One region of the Bacillus sp. ISL-47 genome, then DNA from elsewhere that is predicted to be linked to it. Evidence: predicted binding sites of a transcription regulator. Region 1 holds the regulator's gene; each other region holds the start of a gene.
What was found. The regulator LexA, encoded in region 1, represses DNA repair genes until DNA is damaged. The targets are predictions, from matches to a motif close to CGAACATATGTTCG.
Positions count from the first base shown of each region.

Region 2: a site for LexA is predicted at 2,109-2,122, ahead of parE (DNA topoisomerase IV subunit B). Genes of this name have one in related genera too.
Region 3: a site for LexA is predicted at 3,513-3,526, ahead of J7I93_RS03080 (DNA endonuclease). Genes of this name have one in related genera too.
Region 4: a site for LexA is predicted at 3,787-3,800, ahead of J7I93_RS02220 (YolD-like family protein). Genes of this name have one in related genera too.

Region 1 is NZ_JAGGQS010000079.1:12,658-20,527, reverse strand. It holds gene J7I93_RS23410 (methionine gamma-lyase family protein) at 1-426, shown strand, start outside; gene J7I93_RS23405 (MerR family transcriptional regulator) at 627-1,034, shown strand; gene glnA (type I glutamate--ammonia ligase) at 1,077-2,411, shown strand; gene J7I93_RS23395 (hypothetical protein) at 2,694-2,879, opposite strand; cyclic di-GMP riboswitch class I at 2,934-3,019, opposite strand; gene J7I93_RS23390 (DUF4257 domain-containing protein) at 3,156-3,440, opposite strand; gene lexA (transcriptional repressor LexA) at 3,713-4,336, opposite strand; gene yneA (cell division suppressor protein YneA) at 4,494-4,826, shown strand; gene J7I93_RS23375 (YneB family resolvase-like protein) at 4,842-5,489, shown strand; gene J7I93_RS23370 (DUF896 domain-containing protein) at 5,631-5,864, shown strand; gene tkt (transketolase) at 6,106-7,870, shown strand, end outside.
Region 2 is NZ_JAGGQS010000045.1:126,227-134,096, reverse strand. It holds gene J7I93_RS15440 (5'-deoxyadenosine deaminase) at 1-436, shown strand, start outside; gene J7I93_RS15435 (GNAT family N-acetyltransferase) at 513-1,382, shown strand; gene J7I93_RS15430 (CoA-binding protein) at 1,446-1,859, shown strand; gene parE (DNA topoisomerase IV subunit B) at 2,186-4,165, shown strand; gene parC (DNA topoisomerase IV subunit A) at 4,162-6,612, shown strand; gene J7I93_RS15415 (alanine/glycine:cation symporter family protein) at 6,911-7,870, shown strand, end outside.
Region 3 is NZ_JAGGQS010000006.1:19,288-27,157, forward strand. It holds gene J7I93_RS03055 (DUF8042 domain-containing protein) at 1-164, opposite strand, end outside; gene fliT (flagellar protein FliT) at 174-518, opposite strand; gene fliS (flagellar export chaperone FliS) at 518-919, opposite strand; gene fliD (flagellar filament capping protein FliD) at 938-3,034, opposite strand; gene flaG (flagellar protein FlaG) at 3,049-3,408, opposite strand; gene J7I93_RS03080 (DNA endonuclease) at 3,556-4,413, shown strand; partial or broken gene J7I93_RS25070 (flagellin) at 4,908-5,021, opposite strand; gene J7I93_RS25345 (flagellin N-terminal helical domain-containing protein) at 5,367-6,428, opposite strand; gene csrA (carbon storage regulator CsrA) at 6,578-6,808, opposite strand; gene fliW (flagellar assembly protein FliW) at 6,808-7,248, opposite strand; gene J7I93_RS03105 (DUF6470 family protein) at 7,264-7,827, opposite strand.
Region 4 is NZ_JAGGQS010000003.1:101,366-109,235, reverse strand. It holds gene J7I93_RS02240 (MBL fold metallo-hydrolase) at 138-1,112, shown strand; gene J7I93_RS02235 (SDR family NAD(P)-dependent oxidoreductase) at 1,114-1,908, shown strand; gene J7I93_RS02230 (YqzH family protein) at 1,971-2,177, opposite strand; gene J7I93_RS02225 (Y-family DNA polymerase) at 2,468-3,727, shown strand; gene J7I93_RS02220 (YolD-like family protein) at 3,912-4,247, shown strand; gene J7I93_RS02215 (hypothetical protein) at 4,353-4,511, shown strand; gene J7I93_RS02210 (CDGSH iron-sulfur domain-containing protein) at 4,532-4,750, opposite strand; gene J7I93_RS02205 (iron-sulfur cluster biosynthesis family protein) at 4,895-5,221, shown strand; gene J7I93_RS02200 (hypothetical protein) at 5,457-5,999, shown strand; gene J7I93_RS02195 (alpha/beta hydrolase) at 6,138-7,067, opposite strand; gene J7I93_RS25335 (hypothetical protein) at 7,226-7,357, opposite strand; gene J7I93_RS02190 (hydroxymethylglutaryl-CoA lyase) at 7,561-7,870, opposite strand, start outside.

The DNA.
Region 1 (7,870 bases):
TTCTTCCTGGCTCCGCATGTGGTTGGCCAGGCACTTAAAGGAGCGGTTTTTACCGCAGCGATGCTTGAGCGCCTTGGCATGAATTCCTATCCAAAATGGAATAGCAAAAGAACCGACCTTATTCAGTCCGTTCAATTTGATGACAAAGATAAAATGGTAGCATTTTGCCAGGCGATTCAATTTGCCTCTCCTGTCAATTCCCATGTCACAGCTTACCCGGCATACATGCCTGGCTATGAAAATGATGTCATCATGGCTGCAGGTACATTTATCCAGGGAGCCAGCATTGAATTAACGGCTGACGGGCCAATCAGACCCCCATATGTAGCGTATGTGCAGGGCGGGCTGACGTATTCGCATGTGAAGATGGCAGTCTGCATTGCATTAAACCGTTTACTGGAAAAAGGTTTAATTGAAATAGAATAGGTGAATATAAAGAAGGACAGCTACCTGGTTAGTTGTCCTTTTCTGTTTAAAAACTTTTGTTATTAAGCATGGAATTTACTTAAAAAAAAAAAAGCAAAAATTTTTTGAAAAAACATGTAATAAAAGCTAACATCCAGTTGACAGATTATCTTACATTACATATAATAATCACAAGAAGTAATGAAAAGGGGGAGAAATAGTTGACTGGAAGTGAAATTCGACGTTCCATGCCGCTTTTCCCAATTGGTACTGTCATGCAGCTAACCGATCTGACCGCGAGGCAGATACGCTACTATGAAGAGCACCAATTAATTTCTCCAGCTAGAACTGACGGAAATAGAAGACTTTTTTCCTTAAACGATATTGATGTCCTTTTGGAGATTAAAGACTTAATCGACCAGGGTGTCAACATGGCCGGAATCAAACAGCTATTTTTCGTAAAAGAACAGCAAGCAATATCAGATAATATGAAGAAGCAAGAAGATAAAGCGAGACGCGATCTTTCTGATGAAGAAATCCGGAAACTCCTTCGCAAAGAAATTGTGCAGGCTGGCCGATTCAATCGTTCATCACTGCGTCAAGGCAACATGCACCGCTTTTTCCATTAATAAATAAAAAACACTCATGTAAATTTAAGGGAGGAAATACCATTGGCTAAGTTCACTAAAGACGATATTAAACGCATTGCAGAAGAAGAAAACGTAAAATTTGTCCGTTTACAGTTTACGGATATTCTAGGAACAATCAAAAACGTTGAAATTCCAATCAGCCAGCTTGAAAAAGCACTTGATAACAAAATGATGTTTGACGGATCTTCTATCGAAGGCTTCGTACGTATTGAAGAATCAGATATGAATTTATATCCTGACCTTGATACATGGGTGGTATTCCCTTGGACAGCGGAAAAAGGAAAAGTTGCGCGTTTGATCTGTGATATCTACAATCCGGATGGAACTCCATTCCTTGGTGATCCTCGCAGCAATTTAAAACGTATTCTAGGTGAAATGGAAGAGTTAGGCTTCACAGATTTCAATCTTGGACCTGAACCAGAATTCTTTTTATTCAAGCTTGATCATGCTGGAGAACCGACTCTAGAGCTAAATGATAACGGCGGATACTTTGACCTTGCACCAACAGACCTTGGTGAAAACTGCCGCCGTGACATCGTGCTGGAACTTGAAGAAATGGGCTTTGAGATTGAAGCTTCCCACCATGAGGTTGCTCCAGGCCAGCACGAAATCGATTTTAAATATGCAGATGCTTTAACAGCATGTGACCAAATCCAGACGTTCAAGCTTGTTGTTAAAACGATTGCCCGCAAGCACGGCCTGCATGCGACATTCATGCCAAAACCACTATTCGGTGTGAACGGTTCTGGTATGCACTGTAACGTTTCATTATTCAAGGATGGAAAAAATGCATTCTTCAATGAAACTGGAGATCTTCAACTTAGTGATGACGCACGTCACTTTATCGCAGGCATCATCAATCATGCCACAGCATTTACAGCAGTAACAAACCCAATCGTTAACTCTTATAAGCGTTTGGTTCCTGGTTATGAAGCACCTTGCTATGTTGCATGGTCTGCTCAAAACCGTTCACCGCTTATCCGTATCCCGGCTTCCCGCGGCATAAGTACTCGTGTAGAGGTCCGAAGTGTTGACCCTGCTGCGAACCCATACCTTGCTATGGCTGTGTTATTAAAAGCTGGACTTGATGGAATCAAGAACAAATTGACTCCTCCAGCACCAGTTGACCGCAACATCTATGTAATGAACAAGCAAGAGCGTGTAGAAGAAGGGATCAAGGATCTTCCAGCAACATTGGCAGCTGCCCTTGAAGAACTTAAAAATGACGAAGTAATCGTTTCTGCTCTTGGCGACCATATCTTCGAACACTTCATTGAAGCAAAAGAAATCGAGTGGGATATGTTTAGAACGCAAGTGCATCCATGGGAGCGCGAGCAGTATATGAGCATGTATTAATAATCAGTCAAGCCTTGGCCTCAGTGCCGAGGCTTTTTTGTGCTGTTTAGCTTGAGTGGAGATTTCCGTTCACCGAGCTCGCTTTCCGCGGCGGTCTGACACTCCTAGGTGCATTCGCGTCTGTGGTCTCCCGTGGACGCGCCAATCGCAGGGGTCAATGAATTATACATCCCCGAATAAATACCACATGAAGAATTTGCGAGTGCGTTTTCACTCCTCAAGCTACATAACGCAGTGCCTTTAACAAAAAACTTTAATATAGCCTAATATATAAAAAATCCATCACTGAATGATGGATTTGCAGTTCGGACAGGTGATAACCTTTTCCGGTTTGAATTTTATTTTTTTAAGATCCTTTTTGGTGAAAGTTGTAAAGGCATTGTATGTAAATCCGCATACACAGCTGTTTTGATCCTTTACGATGTGCACCAAGTTCGACTCCTTGCTAAGCACTGTTGGATAAATCATTTTTCACCCTTCTCATAGCTGATTTAGGCAAATTGTTCTGGTATGAATTGTCTTATAAGCAGCCCGGCTGCCATGACTTTAATCGTTTTAGGCCCGTGGCTTTGCGTCTCCCACTTTCATGGAATTTGCCCAGATGAAATAGTATCATAAATTGGCGGAAAAATCATACTTTACCGGGATCTGTAATACAAACGCAAAACAGTTTAATGCAGTCACACAAAAAACCCCGTTCGATGAAGAACGAGGTTTTGTCTATATGAACTATTTCTGCCTATCTCATTCTTTATGTCTGATCTTTAAGAAATCGAGACATGTCAGCAGTGCATCTCCTCCAAATCCTGCAATAACCGAAAGGAGTACTATCTTTAAGGTAGAGTCAGGATCTGAAGATACGACCAAAAAAACAGCCGCCAAAGCCCCCATGATTACTTCTTCCAAGACCCCCAGGTAGATGAATTTTTTGGTCCTCCGGGGTTTTACCATTTTGCCTTCTTTCCGAATATGTCCAACGACACCGACCAGCCCACCAATCAACAAAGCGAAGGTAATGTTCAAAAACATATGATCTTCACACTCCTAAAGTCGAGATTTTGGACAAGCGACCTTAGGTTGATTCTCGGTGTATTACCATTATATAGGAAGATGATATAAATTAGTATGCATAAAAATACCGAATTTTCTGAAAACAAAATAGTTAAACTTTACTGTAACTTCCTTCCAAATGAGAAGTTACTGTTACTATCGTATGATTTTAATCATAGGATCAGGTAATAAGAACTGTATATAATCAAAAAATAAAAAGCAAACATAAATGCTTGCTTTTTGAAAGTCTATTAATGGATATGTCGATATACTCCAATTACCTTGCCAAGGATGGATACATTTCGAAGGATAATAGGTTCCATCGTAGAATTTTCAGGCTGGAGGCGTACATAATCTTTCTCTTTGAAAAATCGTTTTACGGTCGCTTCGTCTTCTTCAGTCATGGCAACAACAATATCTCCGTTATTAGCTGTGCTTTGCTGCTTAACGATTACATAGTCACCATCCAGAATTCCAGCTTCAATCATACTTTCTCCCATGATTTCAAGCATGAATACATGTTCGTCAGCTGGAGCCAGCCTTTCAGGAAGAGGGAAGTATTCCTCCACATTTTCAATCGCGGTAATCGGCTGGCCGGCAGTAACCTTACCAACGATCGGCACGTTTACTGCGCTGACTTTTGGAATGTGCGAAGACTCGTCCAAATCTAAAATTTCAATGGCACGCGGCTTAGTAGGGTCCCTGCGGATCAAACCTTTGCTTTCGAGCCTTGCGAGATGGCCGTGGACAGTGGAGCTGGAAGCAAGCCCGACTGCTTCTCCAATCTCTCTAACAGAAGGCGGGTAGCCTCTTAGTTTTACTTCTTCTTTTATAAATTCCAATATATCTTGCTGCCTTTTTGATAATTTCACCATCTTTAACGCACCTCGTATGATTTTCTTTGTCTTTATTATAGCATCAATTACCAGGTGATACAAACATAAGTTCGAATTTTCGTTGACACAAAACAAATGTTCGGTCTATAATAAAAGCATCAAATACGAACATACATTCTAACAGAGGTGTTTAATAATGATGAAAAAATTGTGGGATTCTTATTCTTATGCTATTATTCTATTCATTTTAAGCTTGGCAGCTTCATTAATATTAGTTTTGCAAATGGAAACGCCGGATAGTGAGAAGTTTGTTAGAGTTACCGTATCTGAAGGTGACTCCCTTTGGGAAATCGCTGAAGATTTCTCAGCTGAACATTCACTGTCAGCAGATGAATTTATTAGCTGGGTAGAACAAAACAATGGAATAGCCGGAGGAAGAATATTCCCAGGTGATGAAATTGTTATCCCGGTTAAAGCTGCTGAAGGGCAGCTATTTACCGAGCTTGCCAGTTCTGAACTAAATGAATAGTTATAAGGAGAAATTATGAAAGCAATTATCTACTGCAGGGTAAGCACAACAAAAGAAACGCAGGAAACTTCTCTCTCCAGACAGGAAGAGGAGCTATTGAACCTGGCAAAAAAGAATGGTTTTGAAGTGGTGAAAGTTATTCGCGACCAGGCGAGCGGATACGATTTAGAAAGAGACGGGATACTTGAGCTTCTGGATTTAATAAAAGAAAAGGATATTAATGTAGTTCTGATCCAGGATGAGACGCGGCTTGGGCGCGGCAATGCCAAGATTGCCATTCTCCATTGTATCTTTAAAGAAGAGGTCCAGCTTTACAGCATTTCCAACTACGGCCAGCTTCAGCTATCGGAATCGGACTCCATGGTATTGAGCATTGTCGGAATGGTAGAAGAGTATCAAAGAAAGCTTCATAATATTAAAATTAAACGGGGCATGCAAAGAGCGGTAGAGAAAGGATACCGTCCTGAGAAAAATCTGAGTAATCAAGGAGCCAATGCCGGCAGGGAAAGGATCGAAGTCCCAATCGATGAAATTGTCCGGCTTCGTCAAAACGACCTCACCTTCTCCGAAATCGCAGCAACGTTAAGGGGATTTGGCTACAATATATCAAAAGCAACCGTACATAGAAGATATAAAGAATATGTTGATTCATTAGCAGAGTAGAGCACTTTTCTTGTCAAAAGTGCTCTTTTTTAGTATGATGGCATTTGAGTTTCAATATTTATTATTGGTGAAACTTGTAGTGTAACCAAACTTTCTTTTAGATTAACCAAAAGTTAACTTTTGATATAAAGGAGCTTAAGCATGCTGCCAAAAGAAAAACTTGCTCGAATTAACGCACTGGCAAAGAAGGCGAAAGAATCCCGTTTAACAGAAGAAGAAGCGAAGGAGCAATCTTCACTCCGCAGAGAATATTTGGAGACATTCCGCTCTTCGATGTTAAATACGTTAAAAGGCGTAACGGTCGTTGATCCTAAGGGCAATGACGTAACCCCTAAAAAACTGAAAGATCTTCAAAATAAAAACCGCCTTCATTAATATCATAATTGCAAGGGATACACATTCAGTTGTATTCCTTCTTTTAATAAAAGCGGAGATGACCAGCTTGGCATAATTTGCAGGCTATCTCCGCTTTTCTTTACATATGCCGGGTCTTTTTGTGTCAAAATAATAACAAACCGGCTTTTTATTGTCTTTTTCCTGACCCTATTAGTTGTGAAAAAAACAGACACCCGATAATATAAAAAGAGTAAGAATTACTCTCGAAAGGATGTATTGAATGTTTAATCAAACAGATGAACTATCCATCAGTTCCATTCGTACTTTATCAATCGACGCCATTGAAAAGGCGAATTCCGGCCATCCAGGCATGCCAATGGGAGCTGCGCCAATGGCTTATACACTTTGGACACGCTTCATGAACCACAACCCTAAAAACCCAGAATGGTTCAACCGTGACCGTTTCGTCCTTTCAGCGGGACATGGATCCATGTTATTATATAGCCTTTTACATTTATCAGGCTATGATGTATCAATGGAAGATATTAAGCAGTTCAGACAGTGGGGAAGCAAGACTCCTGGCCACCCGGAATTCGGGCACACTCCTGGTGTTGATGCAACAACCGGCCCATTAGGACAGGGAATTGCAATGGCGGTTGGTATGGCTATGGCTGAACGCCACCTGGCTGCAACGTACAATAAAGACAATTTTAATTTGGTTGATCACTATACATATAGCATTTGCGGAGATGGAGACCTTATGGAAGGTGTTTCTGCAGAAGCTGCTTCACTTGCAGGCCATTTAAAACTTGGAAGGCTAGTTGTTCTTTATGATTCAAATGATATTTCACTTGATGGAGATTTGGATAAATCCTTCTCTGAGAGTGTAGAGCAGCGCTTCAAATCTTATGGCTGGCAGTACATACGAGTTGAAGACGGCAATGACCTTCATGAAATCGCTAAAGCGATCGAGGAAGCGAAACAAGATGAAAACCGTCCAACTATGATTGAAGTAAAAACAGTAATCGGCTACGGCTCTCCTAATAAATCAGGTAAGTCTGATGTACACGGCGCTCCGCTTGGTGCTGATGAACTAAAATTGACTAAAGAAGCTTATAAGTGGACTTTTGAAGAGGACTTCCATGTACCTCAAGAAGTATATGACCACTTCAAACAGCAAGTAGCAGAGAATGGCGCTAAAAAGCAGCAGGAATGGGAAGACCTTTTCGCACAGTACAAAGAAAAGCATCCTGAACTTGGCCTGCAATTGGAGCAGGCAATCAAAGGCGAGCTTTCTGAAGGATGGGATAAAGATATTCCTGTTTATGAAGAAGGAAAGAGCCTTGCAAGCCGCGCTTCCTCCGGAGAAGCATTAAATGCAATCGCACAAAACCTTCCTTCATTCTTTGGCGGATCTGCGGACCTTGCAGGATCCAACAAAACAATGATCAAAGGCACTGGCGACTTTACATCGGAATCATTTGAAGGCCGCAATATCTGGTTCGGTGTCCGTGAATTTGCTATGGGTGCAGCATTAAATGGGATGGCCCTTCATGGCGGATTAAAAGTATTCGGAGGAACATTCTTCGTATTCTCTGATTACCTTCGCCCGGCAATCCGTTTGGCTGCACTTATGAATCTGCCTGTTACGTATGTATTTACACATGACAGTATTGCAGTTGGTGAAGACGGTCCTACACATGAGCCTGTAGAACAGCTTGCTGCCTTGCGCGCTATGCCAAACATTTCTGTTGTCCGTCCTGCTGACGGAAACGAAACAGCAGCTGCCTGGAAAACAGCAATCGAATCAACAAACAAGCCAACTGCTTTAGTATTAACTCGTCAGAACCTTCCTACATTAAAAGGAACAGATTCAGCGGCATACGAAGGCGTTAAGAAAGGTGCTTATGTTGTTTCGCCGGCTTCAAATGACAAAGCAGATGTACTATTGCTTGCTGCTGGATCAGAAGTAAGCCTTGCTGTTGAAGCAAAAAAAGCGCTTGAAGGCGAAGGCATTCATGCATCTGTAGTCAGCATGCCTGCTT
Region 2 (7,870 bases), on a different contig from region 1:
CAGTTTGGGGGCAGACGGCGCTCCATGCAATAATAATCTCGATATGTTCAACGAAATGCGATTGGCAGCGATTATTCAAAAGCCGGTCCATGGACCAACAGCCATGAATGCTCGAACCGTATTCAGAATGGCCACTATTGGCGGAGCGAAGGCGGTTGGCATGGAGGATGAAATCGGGAGCCTGGAGCCGGGGAAGAAAGCGGACCTTGCTATCCTTAATTTAAATGATTTTCATGTGTACCCATCTTTTGACATTGATACCATTTCAAGAATCGTTTATTCCGCAACTCGGGCAGATGTGGAGACAACCTTAGTAAACGGAAGAATTTTGATGGAAAATAGAAAGCTGAAAACGGTAGATAAGGATATTGTGTTAAAAGAAGCGAACACTAGCATAAAAAGGCTAATCCATAGATTGGAAACAGTGTTATACTAAGCGGTTCTCGGCTGATAAACAAATCAGCCGATTTTTTTATGGTAATATATAGTAAAAGACATAGAGGAGTGGGGATGTGGAGATAACAATGATGCAAAGTGAAGATTTAATGGATGCTGCGGAGTTTTTAACAAAGAAGAATTCTCTGCCTGATTATCATATAGGATATCTGGGCACTACCAGAAATGATATCTTTAATGATTTGCAGGAATTGGATCTTGATCCGGAATCAGCCGCATTTCTTCTTTGGGAGAATGAGGATATAACAGGATTCCTGGGAATGGATGCAGACCAGGAAAAAGGCACAGCGGAGTTATGGGGACCTTTTATTAAAGAAATTGAGCACGGGGAGCTGCTATGGAATAAAGCTATCAGCAATTTTAAAGGTAAATTGCATACCTGTTACCTTTTTGCAGACATAGCCAATCTAGCCGTATCGAAATTTGCAGAGAAAATCGGATTTACATTGCAATCATCTCAGACCTATATGGAGCTGAAAGAAAAACAGAATCAAGCTCTAAAAGAAATAAATTTAATAGCTCCTGATCAGTACAGCGATTTTAAAAATTTGCATGATACTATTTTTCCAAATACATATTATTCAGGAAAAGAAATTATTGAAAAAATCAATGATAAACAAAAGTTATATACAGCAGCGGATGAACATGGTCTTAAAGGCTATCTGTATGCAGAATATAATCCGGAAGGGAAGGAAGGCAGCCTTGAGTTTGTAGGAGTGAAGGAAACATGCCGCCACGCCGGAATCGGAAGACAGCTGCTCGATATGGCAGTATCAGACCTCTTTTTTCACCATGGTGCGCTCGTTATAAAATTATGTGCAGGAACAACTAATGAAAAGGCCTTATCCCTATATAAAAAAGCAGGGTTTAAAGTAGAGCGGGCATTGAACTTTTATATAAAGAAAATTGAGGGATCAAAGCAATAAGTTAGTACACTTTAAAAGTTTTAGGTAAAATAAACATAATCAATCAGATTTGGAGGGAATTAAATGGCTATTGAAAATCCAAGCCGGGAAGAAATCGGTGTTCTTTTAAAAAACTCAAAGCGGATTGCAGTTGTCGGTTTAAGCGGAAATCCAGAACGTACTTCTTATATGGTTTCAGAAGCAATGCAAAATGCAGGTTATGAGATCATCCCGGTGAATCCAGCTGTTGATGAAGTTCTTGGCGTTAAGGCCGTTTCAAGCCTTAAAGAGATCGAGGGCCATATTGATATCGTAAATGTTTTCAGGCGCTCCGAGTTTCTTCCGGAGATTGCAAGGGAATTTGCAGAAATGGATGCAGATATCTTCTGGGCACAGCTGGGTGTAGCAAATCAGGAAGCATACGATTTTCTTAAGGAAAAGGGATACACTGTCATCATGGACCGCTGTATTAAAGTTGAACATGCATTAACCAGGTAAATTCAGCATGAGGTCTTAAAAAGATCTCATGTTTTTATTTTTTATAAGGAGCCCGTAAATAAAGGGTTTAGCTATTGGAAATAATCTTTAAAAATCCCGCAAGACTCAAGAACTTATTTGCCAAAACCAAATAAATAGATAAAATAAAGCATAGACCTTATTAATTTATATGGTAAAATATGAGTACAGAACACCTGTTCTGGTACCGGTGATTTTGTGATTTTGATAAAGGAAAATGGATATTTGAGCCGAATACTTATACGGGTGTTCTTAAGCCGCACTTATTCGCGGCAAGTGTTGCTGCAAGAAATGAAAGGGGTATGTTCGTGGCAAGAAATCAGGAAGCTTTTGACTACAATGATGATGCCATACAAGTACTCGAAGGGCTGGAAGCAGTAAGAAAGCGCCCTGGGATGTACATTGGAAGTACGGATGCAAGGGGTTTGCACCATCTTGTATATGAGATTGTCGATAACGCTGTTGATGAAGCGCTGGCGGGTTACGGGGATCATATCATTGTCAAAATACATAAAGATAATTCAATAAGTGTTCAAGATAAAGGCCGGGGTATGCCAACCGGGATGCACCGGATGGGCAAGCCAACGCCTGAAGTTATATTGACCGTTCTCCATGCCGGGGGAAAGTTCGGCCAGGGCGGCTATAAAACAAGCGGAGGGCTGCACGGTGTCGGAGCCTCGGTTGTTAACGCCCTTTCCGAATGGCTGGTTGTAAAAATTAAGCGGGATGGATTTGTATACGAACAGCGGTTCGAGCATGGCGGAAAACCGGTTACCACTCTTGAGAAAATAGGCAAGACAAACCAATCGGGCACAACAATCCATTTTAAGCCGGACCCGACGATTTTCTCCACTACTACTTATAATTATGAGACACTATGTGAACGTCTTCGTGAGTCAGCGTTCCTCCTTAAGGGAATGAAAATTGAGATCCTAGATGAGCGGAATGATTTTCATGACGTTTTTCATTATGAAAATGGCATAGAGGCTTTTGTTCAATATCTAAATGAGGAAAAAGATGTCCTTCACCCGGTAGTAAGCTTTGAAGGAGAAAACAATGGAATTGAAGTCGATTTTGCTTTTCAATTTAATGACGGATATTCGGAAAATGTATTGTCCTTTGTAAATAACGTCCGGACAAAAGACGGGGGAACACATGAAGCGGGTTCAAAAACAGCTATGACCCGCGCCTTTAACGAATATGCTCGAAAGGTGAATTTGTTAAAGGAGAAAGATAAAAACTTGGATGGAGCCGATATCCGTGAAGGTTTTACCGCTATTGTCTCTGTTCGGGTGCCTGAGGAGCTTTTGCAGTTTGAAGGACAGACGAAAGGCAAACTCGGAACGAGCGAAGCACGCTCGGCTGTTGATTCTGTTGTTTCTGAGCATTTGTCTTATTTTCTTGAAGAAAACCCTGAGACAAGCTCCCTATTAATTAAAAAAGCAATTAAGGCCTACCAGGCCAGAGAAGCTGCCCGCAAAGCACGTGAAGAAGCCAGGAGCGGAAAAAAGAGGAAGAGATCAGAAGCGGTACTATCAGGCAAACTGACACCAGCCCAATCACGCAATCCGCAAAGGAATGAAATATATCTAGTGGAGGGAGACTCCGCTGGCGGATCAGCTAAGCAAGGAAGGGATAGACGGTTCCAGGCTGTGCTTCCGCTAAGAGGTAAAGTTATTAATACAGAAAAAGCGAAGCTCCAGGATATCTTTAAAAATGAAGAAATTAATACGATTATTCATGCCGTCGGAGCAGGTGTTGGAGCTGATTTTAATCTGGATGATGTCAATTACGATAAGGTAATCATCATGACAGATGCTGATACAGATGGAGCACATATTCAGGTGCTGCTTCTCACTTTCTTCTACCGTTATATGAAGCCTCTTCTTGAAGCTGGTAAAGTATTTATTGCTCTTCCTCCTTTGTATAAAGTCAGCAAAGGATCAGGCAAAAAAGAAGTGGTTGAGTATTCCTGGAGTGATGATGAACTTCAGGACACCATAAAAAAAGTCGGTAAAGGCTATATGATTCAGCGGTATAAGGGTCTTGGCGAAATGAACGCAGACCAGTTATGGGAAACGACGATGGATCCTGAAACACGTACGCTTATTCGCGTGAAGATTGACGATGCAGCAAGGGCGGAGCGCCGGATTACAACCTTGATGGGCGATAAGGTAGAACCGCGCAGAAAGTGGATTGAATCCAATGTTGCATTCGGACTTGAAGAAGACGGCAGCATACTAGAAAATGAAAATATTTCTGTGTTAGAGGAGGAGGCTGAATCATGAGTTCTGCAGAAAAATTCCGCGACCTTCCTCTTGAAGATGTACTGGGTGACCGTTTTGGCCGCTACAGTAAATATATTATCCAGGACCGTGCACTACCTGACGCGCGTGACGGGTTAAAGCCGGTTCAAAGACGTATTTTATATGCTATGCATGTTGAGGGGAATACCCAGGATAAAGGCTTCAGAAAGTCAGCAAAAACAGTAGGAAACGTAATCGGCAATTATCATCCGCATGGTGATACATCTGTATATGATGCTATGGTGCGGATGAGTCAGGATTGGAAGGTTCGAAATCTTCTCGTTGAAATGCACGGGAATAACGGAAGCATAGACGGAGATCCACCGGCAGCCATGCGTTACACAGAGGCAAGGCTTTCTGCCATTTCATCTGAATTGCTGAAGGATATCGAAAAAAGGACAGTTGACTTTATCCCTAACTTTGACGATACATCCAGCGAGCCAACAGTCCTGCCTGCAAGATATCCTAACCTGCTTGTCAATGGTTCCACAGGAATTTCAGCGGGGTATGCAACTGAAATTCCGCCTCACCATTTAAATGAAATCATTGACGGTGCTATTTTGCGTATGGACAAACCGGATTGTTCCATTGATGAGCTGATGGAGCATATTAAAGGACCTGACTTTCCTACAGGAGGCATAATCCAGGGCGTTGACGGCATTAAAAAAGCCTATGAAACAGGCAAGGGAAAAATCATTATCCGCGGAAAATCCGATTTTGAAGACCTGCGCGGCGGGAAAAAGCAAATTGTCATCACCGAGATTCCTTTTGAAGTGAATAAAGCCAATCTCGTGAAGAAAATTGATGAATTCCGCCTGGACCGTAAAGTGGAAGGGATTGCGGAGGTCCGCGATGAAACAGACCGCACAGGTCTCCGGATTGTAATAGAATTGAAAAAGGATGCGGACCCTGAAGGCGTTTTGCATTATTTATACAAAAACAGCGATTTGCAGATAACCTATAATTTCAATATGGTAGCCATTCACAACAGGCATCCAAAATTAATGGGTCTCAGGGAGCTTTTAGATGCCTACATCGGCCACCGCAAGGAAGTTGTAACCCGCAGGTCACAGTTTGACCTGCATAAGGCGGAAGCGCGCCAGCATATCGTAGAAGGCTTAATGAAGGCTCTATCTATTCTGGATGAGGTAATTGCAGCCATCCGTGCTTCCAAGGATAAACGGGATGCGAAGGATAATTTGATCGCCAAGTTTGAGTTCACAGAGCCACAGGCGGAAGCCATTGTTTCCTTACAGCTATATCGCTTGACAAATACAGACATAACGGCTTTAAGAGCAGAGGCTGAAGAGCTAGCCAAGCTGATCCAGGAGCTGAAGGCCATTCTTGAAAGCGAGAAAAAGCTTTACTCAGTGATTAAAAAGGAACTTAAAGACGTTAAAAAACGTTTTGCTGATGAACGCCGCACAAGAATTGAAGCGGAAATTGAAGAAATAAAAATCAACCTTGAAGTGCTGGTGGCAAGTGAAGATGTCATCGTCACCGTAACAAAGGAAGGCTATGTCAAGCGTACAAGCCAGCGATCCTTTGCCGCTTCAAACAGACAGGATTTCGGCATGAAGGATTCTGACAGGATGATTGCCCAGCTGGATATGAATACAACCGATGTTCTCCTTGTATTCACGAATAAGGGTAATTATTTATACTGTCCGGTGCATCAGCTGCCAGACATACGATGGAAAGATCTTGGCCAGCATATTGCCAACATCATTCCGATTGATCGGGATGACTCCATTGTACGGGCAATTCCTGTAAAAGACTTTGAGACCGAGGCTTTCCTGCTCTTTATGACGAAGAATGGAATGGTGAAAAAAACAGAGCTGAAGCAATATAAAGCACAGAGATATTCCAAACCGCTCGTTGCCATTAATGTAAAAGGCGATGACGAGGTTCTGGATGTCTATCAGACTGATGGCACGAAGGAAATTTTCCTTGCCACTCATCAGGGTTATGGGCTTTGGTTCCATGAGGAAGAAGTAAGTATTGTCGGTGCCAGGGCGGCCGGTGTGAAAGGCATTAATTTAAAAGACGGTGACTTTGTAACCGGGGCCGAACTTATTGAAGATCCAAAGGAGCAAGCTGTAGTCATCGTTACACAGCGTGGATCCATAAAGAAAATGAAATTAAGTGAATTTGAGCGCACTTCCCGCGCCAAGCGCGGTGTGGTTATGCTTCGTGAATTAAAATCCAATCCTCACCGCATTGTTGGATCAGTCATTACAAGAGGCAGCGATGATATATTCATTGAAACTGAAAAAGGACATGTAGAAGCTGTCAAAGCTTCTGCTATCCGCTTTAATGACAGGTATTCCAATGGATCGTTTATTATTGACGAATCCGAGAGCGGAAAAGCTAAATGTATTTGGAAGAAGGAAGATCGGCAAAATCACAACGGGCAAGCAACAGAATAAGGCAATAAAGTGACCCCCTGCATTTGCAGGGGTTTTTATTTGGAAAAGGAGAGAAACCTTGTCTTGCAGTGTATAAAAAACTAATAAAAAATTATATGAAAACGTTTAAAGACACATTCGGCTGGGAATAAAACACTTGTTGTTTTACAGAGTAATCAGGCGTATTTAATGATTTTTAAGCATCTGGAATGAATATACGGCTTGTCTATTAAAAATTCTTCTGATAGATTAGAAAAGGTATTGCTTTTGTAAAATAGTAAAATGTCAAAATTGAAAAAATAAGACTAGGGGGAAAAGCATGGATTTATTTTTACAAGGCTTAAATTCAGCCGTAGGCTTTCTAAATGATCTGGTTTGGACTTATATTCTAATCGCAGTATTAATCATTTTAGGCCTTTATTTCAGTGTTAAAAGCAAGTTTGTACAATTTCGTTACTTGGGGGAAATGTTTAGAATTCTTGGAGATAAAAGAATGGTATCTGCGGAAGGCAAACGGGGGATATCTTCTTTCCAAGCTTTCACAGTCAGTGCTGCATCCCGTATTGGTACGGGTAACATGGCAGGTGTCGCTACTGCGATTGCAGCTGGCGGACCAGGTGCAGTTTTTTGGATGTGGGTTATCGCCTTTCTAGGCGCGGCATCCAGTTTTGTTGAGAGTACATTAGCTCAGATTTATAAGATTAAAGATAAAGACGGCTTTAGAGGCGGTCCTGCTTATTATATGGAAAAAGGGCTAAATAAACGCTGGATGGGTATTCTGTTTGCTGTTATTATCACATTTTGTTTTGGTCTAGTATTTAATTCAGTCCAATCCAATACCATTTCATTAGCCTTCAATGAAGCCTTTGGAACAAGCCGCTTGACGATCGGATTAATTCTGGCAGCCTTAACTGCCACTATCATTTTTGGCGGTATTAAGAGAATTGCCTATGTATCTCAGGTGATTGTTCCAATTATGGCAGTGATTTATCTAATTGTTGCTATTATCATAGTAGTAATAAATATTACTGAAGTACCAAACTTGATAGCGACAATCGTAAAAGGTGCATTCGGTATGGACCAGGCATTTGGCGGAGCAATGGGCGCTGCAGTTATGATGGGGATTAAAAGGGGCTTATTTTCAAATGAAGCAGGTATGGGTAGTGCTCCAAATGCGGCCGCAACTGCCGCTGTAAGCCACCCTGTTAAGCAAGGCTTAATCCAAACATTGGGAGTATTTGTAGATACAATTCTAATTTGTTCTGCGACTGCATTTATG
Region 3 (7,870 bases), on a different contig from region 1:
ACCTGCGGCAGTGCCTGAAAAACATCAGCAAGGAGACGGTCTCCTTCTGTTTTGCTCAAATCGCTATAGCTTTTGACAATATAATCAAACGCCTCATCAATCGTATATAAAAGGTCGCTGTATCCTTTCAAAAAAACGTACTGCTCTTCTGTCAAAGTTAACAAATGGGTCACCTATTTTCTTTTATCATAAAACATGCCGTCCGTTGCCATGGATTGATAGGGATTGATGTATTTATTGGATGATTCTTTTTTGACGCTTAAGTCTTTGATGTCTTTTTGGATGAAAAGCTTTTCGCGCTGCATGAGCTGGGTTGCCTTTTCGTTGAGCTTGATTAGCTTGGCACCCAATTCCTTTTCGACTTCTGTATAAGGAGGGGCCATGTTAGCCATAGTCAGCTGGCGCTTCTCAAGGAGCACTTCTACCTCACTTATTTTTTTATCACGGTCGATGGTTGTATTTTCTAAAGTGGCAATCAGCTCAAGTGTTGCTTCATAAAAGCTTTGTACCGAACTCACTAAGCCGTGCCGCCTTGTGAGAACTGTTTCTGGCGATTAACCTGGATAACTTCCTTCCAAGTATCACGGAATTCGGTCACCAGGCCTTCTACCTCTTCAAGAATCGCAGCATCATTTTTAATATTAGCCTCTATTAATCTCCGGTTCATATAATCATATAGAGACATCATATTCTGCGAAACGTCCAAATCCATATTAAGTGTCACCATCAGCTCCTGGATGATATTCTGCGCTTTTTGGATATTGGTATTTTTCGTTTCAATGTTCTGATCTGCAATGGCCTTTTTAGCCTGATGAATAAACTTCAGGCAGCCGTTATAAAGCATAAGTGTCAGCTCTCCTGGTGATGCTGTATTCACCGAGTTCTGCTGATAGGATTGGTATGGATTGCTTATTGCCATTTCAAACACTCCTTTTTATTACATGCCGCTGTTGAATTGATTCATGAGGAACATGGATTGCTCATTAGAACGCTGGATCGCTTTTTCCATAGCGGTGAATTGGCGCCAGTAGCGGTCTTCTACTCTTTTTAATTTATCTTCGAAGCTGTCGATTCTTTTGTCCATGTCAATCAGTTGTTTCCCTAGCTCAAACTGTGTATTAACAGAACCGCTGCCCCCTGCTTTTTTCTTTAATTTTTCAAAGCTAGCATTAACCGTATCATATAGACGCTGGACAATTCCTCTTTCGGCATTCGCTGTGCCAGAAGCGTTAAAAAGCTTTTCAACCGAACTTGGATCTGCTTCAATTACCTTCCTTAGCTCAGCTTCGTTAATCTCAAGCTTCCCGCCTTCCAAATAGTTTGCTGTCGTCTTAATGCCAATCGAAGCTAATTGATTGTATAGAGGATTCACACTATCATTCTGCACAGGTGTATAAAAGTCACTTCTCATCCCTGATAATAATTGAGAGAGTATAGGGTCTCTTTTTAATAAACCGCTTTTGGCCTTCTCTTCCCATTGTTCCTGCTGTTTATCGGAGAGTGATTCGCGCTGCTCATCTGTTAAGGGCTGATAAGAGCGATACACGTCTTCCCCGATCTTCGTTTGAATCTTACCAATGAGTTCGTTGTACTTCGTTACAAACTCTTTAATATTGTCAAATACTTTTTGCGAATCATTGCTGATGGATAAATTAACTGGTGCATCACTGAAGGTTTGCTTGAGAGTGAACGTGACGCCATTAATATCAAATGTATTGCTGCTGCGTTCAGTTGAAAGGCCGTTTATTTCAAAAACAGCATTTTCTCCGCCCGTTTCAGTGGCACCATCAAATTTTAATAACTTATTAAAAAAGTCCCCTCCCGTTTCAATTTCCCCATCTGTTGCTGCGCTATAGGTATAGGCCTCATCTGCAGCAAGAGTCGGATCCTCTCCTCTGAAATTCCCCGTTTCCTTCCGTGTTAAGGAGATGCGATCGGAGAAAGAATCATAAAACATGGAGATGCCAGCATTGGATTCGTTCACCTTACTCATAACCATGTTTAATGAATCCGTTCCTTTTACCAGGAAGTTTTCCTTTACTGCGCCTTTTGACGTGTGGGAAGTTAAATTGAAGGTAGCGTAATTATGCTTGTAGGTAGCTTCTAATTTGGTATCTGCCGCCTGCTCAGTGTCAAACTTTATTTTACCGGTCTCCAGATTTATTTTTCCAATGGAATTCGTTCCATCTGTTAGAGTAACAAACCCCTCAGAATCCACTGCAGCCGGTTCACTGACAGTGTAGGTAACATCGTTTACTTTCAATGAGATATCCGAAGCAAGAGCACCTTCAGCTAATTGCCATTCCTTAGCAGGAGACGTTAAAGTCTGAGCAGTCACCTTGTTCTCCAGAACATAGTTAACTGAGATGACACTTTCCTTTATAGGAGCTTTTTTAAACTTTAAAGATCCATTAGCACTAACCAATACCTGATTGTCCTTTAGCAAATCCGCTTCAGAAGTAACGATTTCAAAGGAAGTTCCATTCACCTTCACGGACATATTGGGAATTTCACTTGCCTTTAGGGTGGAACCCAATTCTAATGAATAATCAACTGTATTGTCCGCAGTCACCTTTATAGACTTGCTGCCCACTATTCCTTGAGACCATTTATAACCAGTGCTGGTGTCAAGCTTACTAGTTTGTGAATACAGACCTATATTAGGATCAAGCTTGGCATCAGGATCAGTTGAAACTCCTCCAGCATTAATCCTTGTAGCAGCAGAAGCGAGCTGTTTCACATTGGAAATCGAATAAGAAGATAACGAAGCCGCACTGCTTGCATTCGCGGTGACTCTGTCATCATTCGTAGAAACTACATTTCTGACCCTATATTTAGTGGTTAATTTCATTTGTGTTAATTCAGAACGAAAGTCCAGAAGCAACGTATTCATAGCGCGGAAATCATCCCGCTGCCACTCAAGCTTCTGCTTCTTCTGCATAATCTTATCAAGCGGCATCCGCTCCGCCTTCATCAAGTCTTTCACAAGGGAATCAATATCCATTCCGCTTGCCAGACCGCCGATTCTTACCATTTAAATCAACTCGCTTAAATTTTTTTATCTACCATAAGGCCAAGGAATTCCGTCATCGCAGCGTATACATCAAGCAGCTTTTTAGAAGGTATCTCACGAACTACTTCCTGGGTAACATCATCCACCAAAGTCACATAGTATTCATTTAATTTTTCGTGAAGTTCGAATTTTAAAGAGGTATGAGACGCCTGTAAAAATTTATTCATGCTATCTACTACTTCAGTGACCTCTTCTTCCTTTTTAGCTTCATTTGCTTGTGCTTGAACCTGCTGTTTACTTACTGTTTCTATTTTTTTGCTTTCATTTGAATTCTCATTGAGGCTTGTCGTTCTTGATGTAAGAGAAACGGTTTGGGATGATAATCGATCTATCATAGCAATCTCCTACCTTATTTATTTTACTTAGTACTAATATCGGCAAAAAATAAAAATTATTAACTAAACCTTTATATCAGTTTCCGTTTAGGATAAAATAAATACGAACATATATTCCTATATATATATATTGGCGAGGTGGTCCAAATGACTTTTTCATGCCTTAGTCCTGTCCAACAGAATATCTTATTTGCCAGCATTATTGCTGACGGGGAGATCACAAAATGCTACCCGGGAAGCAGAAGAAAAAACAACAGTTACCGAGAGCATTACGGCAAACAGCAAGAAGCTTATCGCATGTGGAAAGCTTCCTTTTATGATGGACAGCTTTATATTCGGCCAAACGGAAATTATCTCGTTTCTCGTTCTGATCCCTATTTCACCAAATTATATCCATATTTCTATGATATTTCGGGCAATAAGAGAATTCCTGTAGAATTGCTATCAACCTGTAATCTACTTCACTTTTTAACCGTTCTTTATCTGGATGACGGCTCATTATGTATATCAAAAAGGGTTAATCACCAAAAGAAGCTCATCTATTTAACTCCACATATTTTTCTTTATTTACAAAACTATCCTCGAGATCAGCTACATATATTAAAAACACATATTAATAGCAAATTTGGTTTTGACTTTAAGATAAGCAAAAGAAAAGATGGCTACGGTTATATACTAAGACTTACAACGGTAATGGCTAGTCTGGACTTTCTAGGTGTTATAAGAGAAATAGCAAGTGGATGCAAGAAAATGGAGTATAAATTTAATTGGGAAACAAGATTCCAAGTAGAAGAAGAAAAGTTAAAAAAACTACATACTGGCTATCAAATTCTTTCTTCTGACTCAAACAGATTTAGGAACTATACAGAAAACGAAGTGGCCCAAATCATTGATTTTAAAAAGAATGGGAAAACTGATAAACAAATCGCTAACGAACTGCAAAGATCGTATTGGTCGATTGTTTATAAGCTGAAGGAGTTGAGGAAGGCTGGTCTTTTACAATGAGATAAGTAATAGCATTTATAACTAATTCCTATAACTGATAATTTTAGCTTGCATAAATTTTTTTACCTATTAAACAAAGGGACTCCAGAAAATCTAGAGCCCCTTTTGATTAATCTAAATTTAACGAAGAAGTTGAAGAACCCCTTGTGGCTGTTGGTTCGCTTGCTTTGCGACTGTATCTTTCGAGAACAGAATAGACTATATCTTCACCCTTGTCTTCCAAGAGGCTGGGCACTTCGAACAGCTTTTACTGCCCTACGAGATTCATAGTCATAGCCTTTTGCCTTAGACCGTATTCCCTAGTCGTTGAACCTTCTCCAGAGTTTCCTCACAGGAGCTTGGCTGCTGATTATCCATTGTTCCATCCTCATCATTTTCAAACCATCACGCTAACCGTTTCCAATTACGTTGTGGTTGATGAAGCTTTAGGAAGTTCCAGCAATTCACCCAGTTATACTCTAGCTCGTTACCAAGCTAGACGCCCTTCTAATCAATTACCTTAAGAGTTGTAACACTCCTTGAGGCATTTGATTAGATTGAGCCAACATTGCTTGTGCTGCTTGAGAAAGAATTGAATTCTTAGTTTGGTTCATCATTTCTTTCGCCATCGTGCGAACATTTGCTTTCACAAATGACTAGACTATATCTTCACCCTCTATAACTCTGGTAGGGGTCGGGCACTTCGGATTCACAATGCTGATGATACATTGTTTCACCTATGGATTTCATCATCATAGCTATCGCCTTAGATGGTCTATCCTAGTCGTTGAACCTTCTCCACTCTTTCAAGACAGGAGCTTGGCTGCTGATTGCCCAATCTTTTCTTTTTTCAAACCATCACGTTTGTCGTTTCCAACTACGTTGTGGCAAGAAAAGCTCTAAGGGGTTTCCAGCAATTCACCCGATTATGATCGCTAGCCGTTACCAGCTAGGACGACTGTGCTTGTCACTCCTTATGCAGCTAAAGCATAATCTACGTCACGGATACGAGATTCCGCAGCAGTTAGGTTTTCAGATGATGTTCCTAGGTTGTTGATTGTGTGGTCTAGACGGTTTTGCCAAGCACCTAGTTGAGAACGTTGTGCAGATACTTTTTTGATTGCCTCATCAATTACTTCTAAGTTGTCACCAAAATCTTTATTAACAACATTAACTGCAGCCAAATTTGCAACATTTGCATTTGATGCGGTAGAACCAAGTGCAGAAGCCCTCATATCCCCAATACTAATATCTAGTGTCGTATCAGAGTTTGCTCCAATTTGGAAACTAAGCTGTGTTCCTGATGTTAAAAGCGTACTACCTGACGCGGTCGCAGTACCACCATCTAAGGTTTCAAGATTAGCATTTGAAGAAAAAGAAATTGATAGTCCTATAGAATCAAAATTTAAAGTTGTTCCAGCCGCTACAGCTGCCGGATCCTGAGAAAGTGTTTGAGATACACCACTGTTTGCACCTGTAACAGTAATAGTATCATCAGTTGCATTTGTAGTAATAGTTAACGTTTCACCACTTGGTACTCCAGACGCATCAAAAGAAATACCGGCTGCAAGATATTCAGCGTCAGTTACACCTGTGGCTGACGCTGCTGATACGCCTAAACTTCCTGTCAATAGAGTTTTAGTATTAAACTCTGTCTTTTCAGCAATTCTTGTAACTTCAGAGTTTAGCTCTGCTATCTCCTTTTGGATTTCAGCTAGATCATCAGGATTATTCGTATCATTGTTTGATTGAACTGTTAACTCTCTCATTCTCTGTAAAATTGAGTGCGTTTCATTCAATGCACCTTCAGCAGTTTGAATTAGAGAGATACCATCCTGGGCGTTTCGGGAAGCTTGGTCTAATCCACGAATTTGCCCACGCATTTTTTCAGAAATAGCAAGACCAGCAGCGTCATCTCCTGCACGATTAATACGAAGACCAGAAGATAGTTTCTCCATCGATTTTGATTGAGCTCCTGTTGCGCTGTTTAACTGACGATAAGTGTTAAGAGCCGCAATGTTATGATTAATTCTCATTGTTTTGTTCCTCCTTGAGTTATATGTCCCACGTCCATGTGGTTTGTTTTGCCCAACAGCAGAAAAGTCGGCCGCCTTTATGCTGTTTCAGCTTTACAATAGTTATATCGACTTATTTAGACAGGTCTTTAACAGTTTGGAAAAATTTTTTATTTTTTTTTAAAGAAGGAGCTTAGACTATCGATAGCGTTTACTTCGGTTTGTGCTGCGCTGCTGTTTTCCTGCTGAATAGACAAATAGATTTCTTTTCTATGTATGTCGACGTTTTTCGGAGCATTGATGCCAAGTTTGACTTGATCTCCTTCGATAGAGAGAACAGAGATTTCAATGTCGTCGCCGATCATGATGGATTCTTTAAGCTTTCTGGTAAGTACGAGCATTATTTCTCCCCCTGTTCTTGAGGAGTTGGGATTTTATGCTTTGTTTGGTAGGCTGGGTTATTGAGTATGATTTGCTTTCCCAATTTTTTTGTTTGGTTGATGATTAACGGCGCCTGCAGGTTGGCGGTTGTTTCCTGGAAGAGCTCTCTTACCGTTAAGATGGTAAAGATGGCAACGTCTTTTTCCGATTCGATCTCTAATTTTTCTAGTACCTCTTCCGGCAAATCAAATTCATATTGCGGAAAAAGCACAAAAGGATCTGTAATAATAAAAGCAACCTCTGTTTTATTAACTGACTGAAGCACATAAAGATCTGTCCCTTCAAGCAGCAGGATGTAAAATTCCTTTTCCTTTAAAAATCCAGGAATGCCACTTGAAAATTGAATAATATCTTTTCTGTTTATATCCTGTTCGCCATGAAATTTCGTCTGTATCTTCATTTTTTCACCACTTTGTTAGATTGTTAGATTTATAAAATCAAAGCTTAGACTGTTTTTTTCAAGTATTTCTGCGGTTACTTTCCCAGGCGTATAGTTATGAATAGGCTTTCTAATTTCAACGTCAATCTTCGGCTTTTGCGGCTGGGCCTTAACGTTTACCTTAGCAGGTTCATAATTAACCTTTACACTATTGTGAGATGGAATCCATCCGATATTAAACTGTTTAGGCAAACCCTCACTGTTTTCTTTTGCTTGGTATGCAATCGGATTGCCGCCATTTTCAATTCTCATGAGCTCCGTCCCTTGTGCTGCCCTTCTTTCAAGCCCTTTCAGCCAGTCCTGATAGCCATTTTGTGCAAACTCCTCAATTCTCCTGCCGATGCTTTTTAAATCTACGTCTTCCCTTGCTTTCGTCTGGTCGATGGTCAGCTTACCTGGAGCGGTTTCGATTTCAAGTATAGCTTTTGGCTGCTGAATGGATAAAACAGCAGGCGGCTGCGAGATTTCCTGCATGGGCCTTTCAATGTTTAGGCCCAGCCGGATAAAGTTGGATTCCAGTCTTATTTGCGGGACATTCATTAGCGTCACCTCTTTAAAGTTTGTTTCTTTTTAATAACTTAGT
Region 4 (7,870 bases), on a different contig from region 1:
TGCTGTAGTCAACCGCCTTATTTTAAAAGACTTAAGTAATATGATTTATATTCTTATGTATCACTAGAATTGCCTGCGGTAATATATGAAAAAGAAATGTATCTTATTTAAATATAGCGTTTTAGGGGGCTGGAAAAATGCCGGAATGGAAAGATGGAATTGCAAAACTCGTTATCCCGACACCTTTTGCTGTCGGAGATGTCAACGTATATGCCGTGAAGGGAGAAAAGCTGACTCTCGTGGATGCGGGTCCAAAAACGGAAGAAGCATGGGAAGCGCTAAAAGAGCAATTAAAAGAACTCCGTTTAACTCCCGATGATTTCGACCAGGTAGTCCTTACTCATCATCACCCTGATCATGCAGGATTGCTGGACTTTTTTTCTCAGAATATGGAGATATATGGGCATTCAGTAAATCAAAGGTGGCTGTCCCGGACGGAAGCCTTTTTAAAAGCCCATGATGAATTTTATTATAAACTTTTTACTGAATTTGGGGTTCCGGAAAAGTATTTATCCTTTATTGGTTTGATGAGAAAGACACTTCGCTTTTCCTGTAATCGCTCATTAACAGGGGAGCTTAAGGAAGGTGATCATCCTGCCGGGCTGGATGATTGGACAATTATTGAGACACCAGGCCATGCCCAGAGCCATATCGGCTTGCTTAGGGAAAGGGACGGTGTATTTATCGGCGGGGACCATCTGCTCGCCCATATCTCTCCAAACCCTATACTGGAGCCGCCTTTGCCCGGAAGCAAAGAGCGGCCGAAGCCTCAGCTGCAATATAACGCTTCCCTGCAAAAAGTACAGAATCTTCCAATCGGCCTTTTTTATTCTGGTCATGGGGAAGATATTACAAATGTAAATGAATTAATCGAAGAGAGGGTTGGACGCCAGCACGACCGTGCCATGAAAGTGAAAAAATGGCTCGAATCCGAATCACTCACTGTTTTTGAGGCTTGCTGCCGTCTATTTCCAAAAGTGTATGAAAAAGAGCTTTCCCTGACGATATCGGAAACGGTGGCCCAGCTTGATTATTTGCATTCTATAGGGGAGATTTATATAAATAAAGAGGAGAAAGCATTCCTGTATTCCGCATCCAAAGAGGTGGTTTGATTTGTCAGATCGATTGAAAAATAAAAATGTGATTATTACGGGTGCATCGGGGGGAATTGGAGCCCAAATGGCTGCTCTTTGCGCTGAGAGAGGGGCAAACCTTGTTCTTCTTGCCCGTAATCTTGAAAAATTGAATGCGCTTAAGGCCGATCTGCGCAGCCGGTTTTCAGTAGACATTCATGTACATAAACTTGATGTCTCCAACTCTGATGAGGTCTCTGCTGTGTTTTCAGAGATTCTTGCCCAACTCGGCCATGTGGATATTCTTGTAAACAATGCTGGATACGGGATTTTTCGGGAGGCACATGAAGCGAAAATCGAAGAAATAAAGGGCATGTTTGACGTTAACGTTGTCGGATTGATGGCTTGCACGAGCATGGTGCTGCCGGCGATGAGGCAGCAGAAGAACGGCCATATTATCAATATCGCTTCACAGGCCGGCAAGATTGCCACACCGAAATCCAGTGTTTATTCCGCAACCAAGCATGCAGTTCTTGGCTATACGAACAGCCTTCGGATGGAGCTGGCTGACAGCAATGTATTCGTAACTGCCGTAAATCCCGGCCCTATTGAAACAAACTTTTTTAATATTGCCGATGAAAAGGGCACCTATGTTAAAAATGTTCAGCGGTATATGCTCAAACCGGAGTATGTGGCGCTTAAAGTGGTTAATGCCATGCTGACGCCTGTCAGGGAAATTAATCTTCCACGGTGGATGAATGCAGGAAGCATTGTTTATACTCTGTTTCCGAGGTTGTTTGAAAAAATCGGGAAACGCGCATTTAATCAGAAGTAAAATACTAAAAGGCCGCCAGCATTGCCTGGCGGCTTCTTTTTTGCACTTATTCCGGGGTCCCCTTAAAAATACGGCGAATCTGTGATATAGCCGTACACTGCATCATTTACGATTTCATGCAGATCGCTGTCAGCCTCTTTATTTTTTGCCTCAATGATTTTCTTGAAAATTTCATCAAACTCTCTGCTATCGAGCGAAACTGAATGGCTGTCCTCGTTGTATTGTTTTAAACAGTTTTGGACCATTTTAAAAATTAGTTTCTTGTTCATTTATTGCACCTCATGCTGATTATACAGGTTTCTGGGAATTTCGGCACCTGGCAAAAGAACCTGATTTAAGAAAAAGCCCGTAAAATTTCCATTGAAACCGAACGCATATTCGCTTAATATAATGGGTATACATATACAGAACAAACGTTCTTTATCTGAAGCAAGATGAATTCAAGATAATAAAAATAACTTTCTAAAGCTAGATGATGTCTAGCTTCAGGCGCCATCAGCCCGAGGCCATAGCCGACAAGCGGGCGCCTTACACTTTTCTAAGGAGGATGTCGGAAGTCATGGTTGATTACAGCGCAATGCCGGAAAATAAAATTTTGTGTGTTGATATGAAGAGCTTCTACGCGAGCTGTTCTGCTGTCATGCTTGGCCTGGACCCTCTTGATTGCTACCTTGTGATTGCCGGAAACTTGGAGCGGAAGGGCAGTGTCGTTCTGGCTGCCTCTCCGAGGATGAAAAAGGACTTTGGGATAAAGACTGGATCCCGCCTGTTTGAGGTTCCCAATGACCCCCGCATTAGGGTTGAGGAGCCGAAAATGGCCACTTATTTAAGAATTTCCACCGAAATCACCCGGGTGTTTAACCGCTATGTCCCAAAGGAAGCCATTCATACGTACAGTGTTGATGAGAGCTTTATAAAAGTAGATGGTGCACTCCATCTCTGGGGGGATGCCGAGACAATTGCCTGGAAAATAAAAGGGGATATCGAACGGGAATTTCAGCTTCCGTGTGCCATCGGGATAGGGCCGAATATGCTCATGTCCAAACTTTGCCTTGATCTCGAAGCGAAAAAGAAGGGAGTTGCTGAGTGGAAGTACGAAGATGTGAAGACGAAATTGTGGAACGTATCCCCTTTAAGGGAAATGTGGGGAATAGGACGCCGCGTCGAAAAAACGCTGAACGGAATGGGGATCTTCACAGTGGGCCAGCTTGCCCGCTATGACCTGGAAAAGCTTGAAAAGAAGTTTGGGATTATGGGCAACCAGCTTTATCACCATGCATGGGGAATTGACCTTTCAGAAATGGGGGCGCCGATTATGGAAGGGCAGATCAGCTTTGGGAAAAGCCAGATTCTATTAAGGGATTACAAGGAGGAGGAGGAAATTAAGCAAGTTGTCCTCGAAATGTGCGAGGAAGTGGCAAGAAGAGCCCGCACTCATCGCAAAGCCGGAAGAACAATCAGCTTTGGCCTCGGATACAGCCAGGATGAATTCGGGGGAGGTTTTTACCGTTCAAGAACGATTGATCAGCCAACGAATATCACGATGGATCTTTATCGGGTCTGCCTGGAGCTCTTTCACGAGAATTATGAAGGCAAAACAGTGCGGCAAATCTCTATCTCCCTCGGAAATATTACGGATGACTGCGAAATGCAGCTGAGCCTGTTTGATCTGGATGGCTGGAAAAAACGGGAGCTCGGCTACACGGTTGACCGGATTCGCTCCAAGTTTGGGGGAGGAGCCCTGTTGAGAGCCGTATCTTATACAAGTGCGGGAACCGCCAAGCACCGGGCTACACTGGTTGGCGGCCATAAAATGTAGGCTATGTTAAAGCATTTTTAAATAATGTTGGTTGATTGGAGTTTAATGTGCTAATCCCGCGAAAATGCATTCGCATTTCCTTCGTGTGTTGTTTGTATCAATAAGGTTTGGCTAGCAGGCATTTGGAGCGGAAATCAGCAGGCATGTTTAACAAAGCTAAAATGTAAACAAAGGGGGGCGGCTTATGATTCGCGATCGTGGCAGAATAAAATGGACTTCCATGATGCTGCCGGAACATGTAAAGCTACTAAGAGATTGGGCAAAGGAAGATACGTACGAGAAAAAACGGGAATTGGATGAGCAAAAGCTTGAATCTATGAACGAGATTCTTTCAGAAGCAATGGAGTTTCAAAAATCGGTTACAATTACTTATTACCGCGGCAGAAATTATGAGCTTGTAATCGGGAGCATTCATTACTGGGATGAACATGGCCAAAAGCTGCATATAGTGGACCGCTTTGGGGAAATTCATCACATTTCCATTAACACAATAGCCGATGCCCGGCTTACGGATGAGTAAATAAAGGGGGAGGTCTGGCCATAAATAAATGGAAAATGATGGATACAATTAAAAGGGGTAGTTTTTAGGCGGCAGAAGCACCTTAACAGCAAGGAGGTGTTTCACATGCCAAGAGGAAAAGAACTGGAGCAGCTGCCAATGGCCAATATCGCACCGGGCGCTGGAGATGACAGCACGGGAATGGACCGGGAATTGCTGCAGGGCATTGTGCAGGAAGAGCGGGTATCGCCAGCGAAAGTTAAAAACGAAAAAAAACGGGGATAACTATCCCCGTTTTTCGGCGATTACTCCTTATCGTCCAAAACCTTCTCGGCACGGACACAAGATTCAAAATTTCCCTTATGGGTTCCGTCACAAAATGGAAGCTTTGATGATTTTCCGCATCGGCAAAGAGAGAATACCTGCTTTGTTTCAAATTTGTTGCCATCCACATCAATTAATTCCACATCGCCTGTTACGCGCAGCGGGCCATTATCCATTACTTTAATCTGCACCTTTGACATACCAACCACCCTTTCACAAAATTGACACATATTCACTTTGATGGTAATAGGAATAAGCGAAAAAAGCAACTGTCCCTTTCAGAAGCATGTTAAATCTATCTGTGTTAAAATACAGCATATGCAAATGGGAGGTAGTTTTAAAACATGGAAATTACAGTAACTGAAACGGCGGCTGAAAAATTATCCGAACGGGTCGCCGGAAAAGGCGGCTATGTAAAGCTGAAATATGATATAGATGGCTGCGGATGTGTTGTGAGCGGCGTGACAGCTCTCTGGCTAGTGCAAGAACTGGATGATGATGACAGGGAAATCAAAACGAATGCCGGAAGCATATTTGTGGGAAAATCCAAGGAAGTATTTTTGGACGAGGATTTAAAAATAGATTTTTCAGAGAAAGCAAACTGTTTCCAGCTAAAAAGCCCGAACCAGTATTTAAATCCAAGAATGAGTTTTTTTGATAAAACAAAATAAGCTATATACAAGGCGGCCGCGGATGGCTGCCTTATTTTTTGCCGTTCTATCAGGAAAAAATCGGATAGTTCACGAACTTTTTACATAGGCATAAAGACCCTTCCATATTTTTGAAAAATAAGGGTTTAATATAGTAGGAAAAGGCTACAGAATCATTAAAAGCACAAAAAAGCGAATGTTTTACTAGGGTTTGTCATTAAATGGTAAAGACACCGCAGAATTGGAGGAGAAATTTATGAAAAAGAAAAACATACTGCTATTGCTGGCGGCGTCCATTCTGCTATTGTCAGCGTGCAGTACACAGACAATGGGCCAGGCAATTGATGAGGATATCCCTTTTAATGTGAAAGAAATTCTACATAAAGAAAAAGTAAAAGACGGAATCATTCTTCTATATACGACACATCAGAAAAATGGGCAGGGTGAATTCGATGCTATGGCGGCTGCGTATTTGAAGGGCAGTGATAAAGACGGCTGGAATAATGAAGGGCACAACCACTGGGAGCATTATGAAAATCAACACATGACTGTTTATACAGACGAGTTCTATGATTATGATAGAGAAGGAAAATTGGAAAACAGGATCCCGGTCATTTTTGGGAAGATTCATAATCAGGATATAAAAAAAGTAGAAGTAGCCGGCAAGGAAGAGAAATTTGAAGAAGCAGCAGTCATCGAAAAAAAGAGCGGACGCTATTATTTTAAAATAGGAAACTTCCACACAGCAAGAGGATTATCAGCAGACGGCAAGGAAATTCTGAAACAGAAGCAAAATTAGGATTGTCCAGGTTTGAAGCACCGTTCTTAAGCTATGGTGAGAGTAGTAAAGCGAGAACAAAGCCAAAAGCCTGCTCAAAAAGAAAAGGTAATCTCCAAGCAATAAAAAAGCTGGCCCAAAATGTGAGCCAGCTTTTTGCTATTCCGAAAGAATTCCTTTTTTAAAATAAACGTACTCTTCCAAAAACTCATCAATTACCTTCTCATAGTCTTCTTTGTTTTCATTGAACGATTGGGCATGGATTCCGTTGACAGCAAGGTATAGCTTTTTGGGCCCTTTCTTCTTCTCGTACAATGCTTCAGACATGGTTGGCAAAATGAAATCATCCTTCTCACTGTGAATAAACAGGATAGGCTTCTTTATGTTTTCAATCACAGAAATAGGCGAAACGTCTGCTATAGAATATTTCTCGCGCATGCGCAGGAATAAATCCGCAACAGGCAAAAAGAGCTTCGGAGGCAGCTTCATTTCCGCTTTAAGCCGATAAGCAAGCTGCTCTTTTAAGTCGGAAAACGGGCAGTCAGCAATATAAAAGTCAGCACCATCTTCGAGCATTCCGGCATAGAGAATCATTGTGGCAGCTCCCATGCTTTCGCCGTGAATCCCAACCTGTATGCCGGGCCCTTTTTCCGCTTTAAGCCAATCAACGATTGCTTTTAAATCAAACTTTTCATAATGCCCGTAGCTTGTCGTTTTTCCGCCAGATTCCCCATGGCGCCGATGATCATAAATAACAGCGTTAAATCCCCGTTCCAGGAAGAGGTTCATATATTTAATTGAGTTCACTTTATTCTCGGTTACCCCATGGGAGATAATGATATAACGGTTATTCTCATGAGGTTCAACAGCCACAGCCTTTAATTTATATCCAAAAGGAGAGGGGACCAGCACTTCTCTTTTGGGCAGGCTTTCATACTTCATTAGATCAAGCCTGCCCGCTCCCTTCTCCCTTTCCAAAATAAACTCATCTTCCTTCTTTTTCATATACATTAGCCTATTTGTAAAATAGACGCCAAGTGATGAAAGAAAGAGAATGAATGAAAATAAATAGCGAAAAACCTTTCTCAAACCCATCCCTCCACCTGTTTTTCTTTATTTTACCATTCTGGCAAAAATTAAAACACAGAAGTGAACCGGGACAAACTATAAATTGGACGGAGACATGCCAGATGGCTATGAAAAATTCAGTTCAGCTTGCAGCAAGAAAAAAGCCGCCTTTAGGGCGGCTATTGCTGGGAGTTCTGCCTTTTTGTAGGGTGAATTGCCTTTTCCAATTCCTCAGCAGCAATCGTCTGGCTCACTGTATCCGAATTAGGCTTCCCCTTCTGGCTATATCCTTTATCGCGTTTCTGGCTCATCTATCTTTCCCCCTTCAAAAGTAGCTTTGCTCCAGTGCCTTGTTTATGGATGAATCTTCTAGTCACAAGTACGGAGCTGTGCTCGGTGTCTTCACCTAATAAGATGCTTTAAGAAGGGGCGGCTTATACATGAATGACAGATTTGGAATTTGTATATGGCTGCTGCTAGTGTGTTTACGTCAGGCAGACCAATGCTGTTTTGGCTATTTAACAGTTTCGGTATTCAAATTGAAATAGGTGCTTTCAATCGGCCTGGAAAGATGTGGCTGAACGATCTTTACAGCCTGCACTAATTTTTCGAGATCAACGTTCGTCTCAATTCCCATCCGCTCAAGCATATAAACAACATCCTCTGTGGCCGCGTTGCCGGCAGCACCCGGAGCGAACGGGCATCCGCCAAGTCCGCCTGCTGATGTATCAAATCGGTCAACGCCGGCTTGTAACGCAGCAAAAATATTGGTTAGCGCCATTTTTCTTGTGTCATGGAAATGTGCTGTCAAAAGTGTGTTTGGA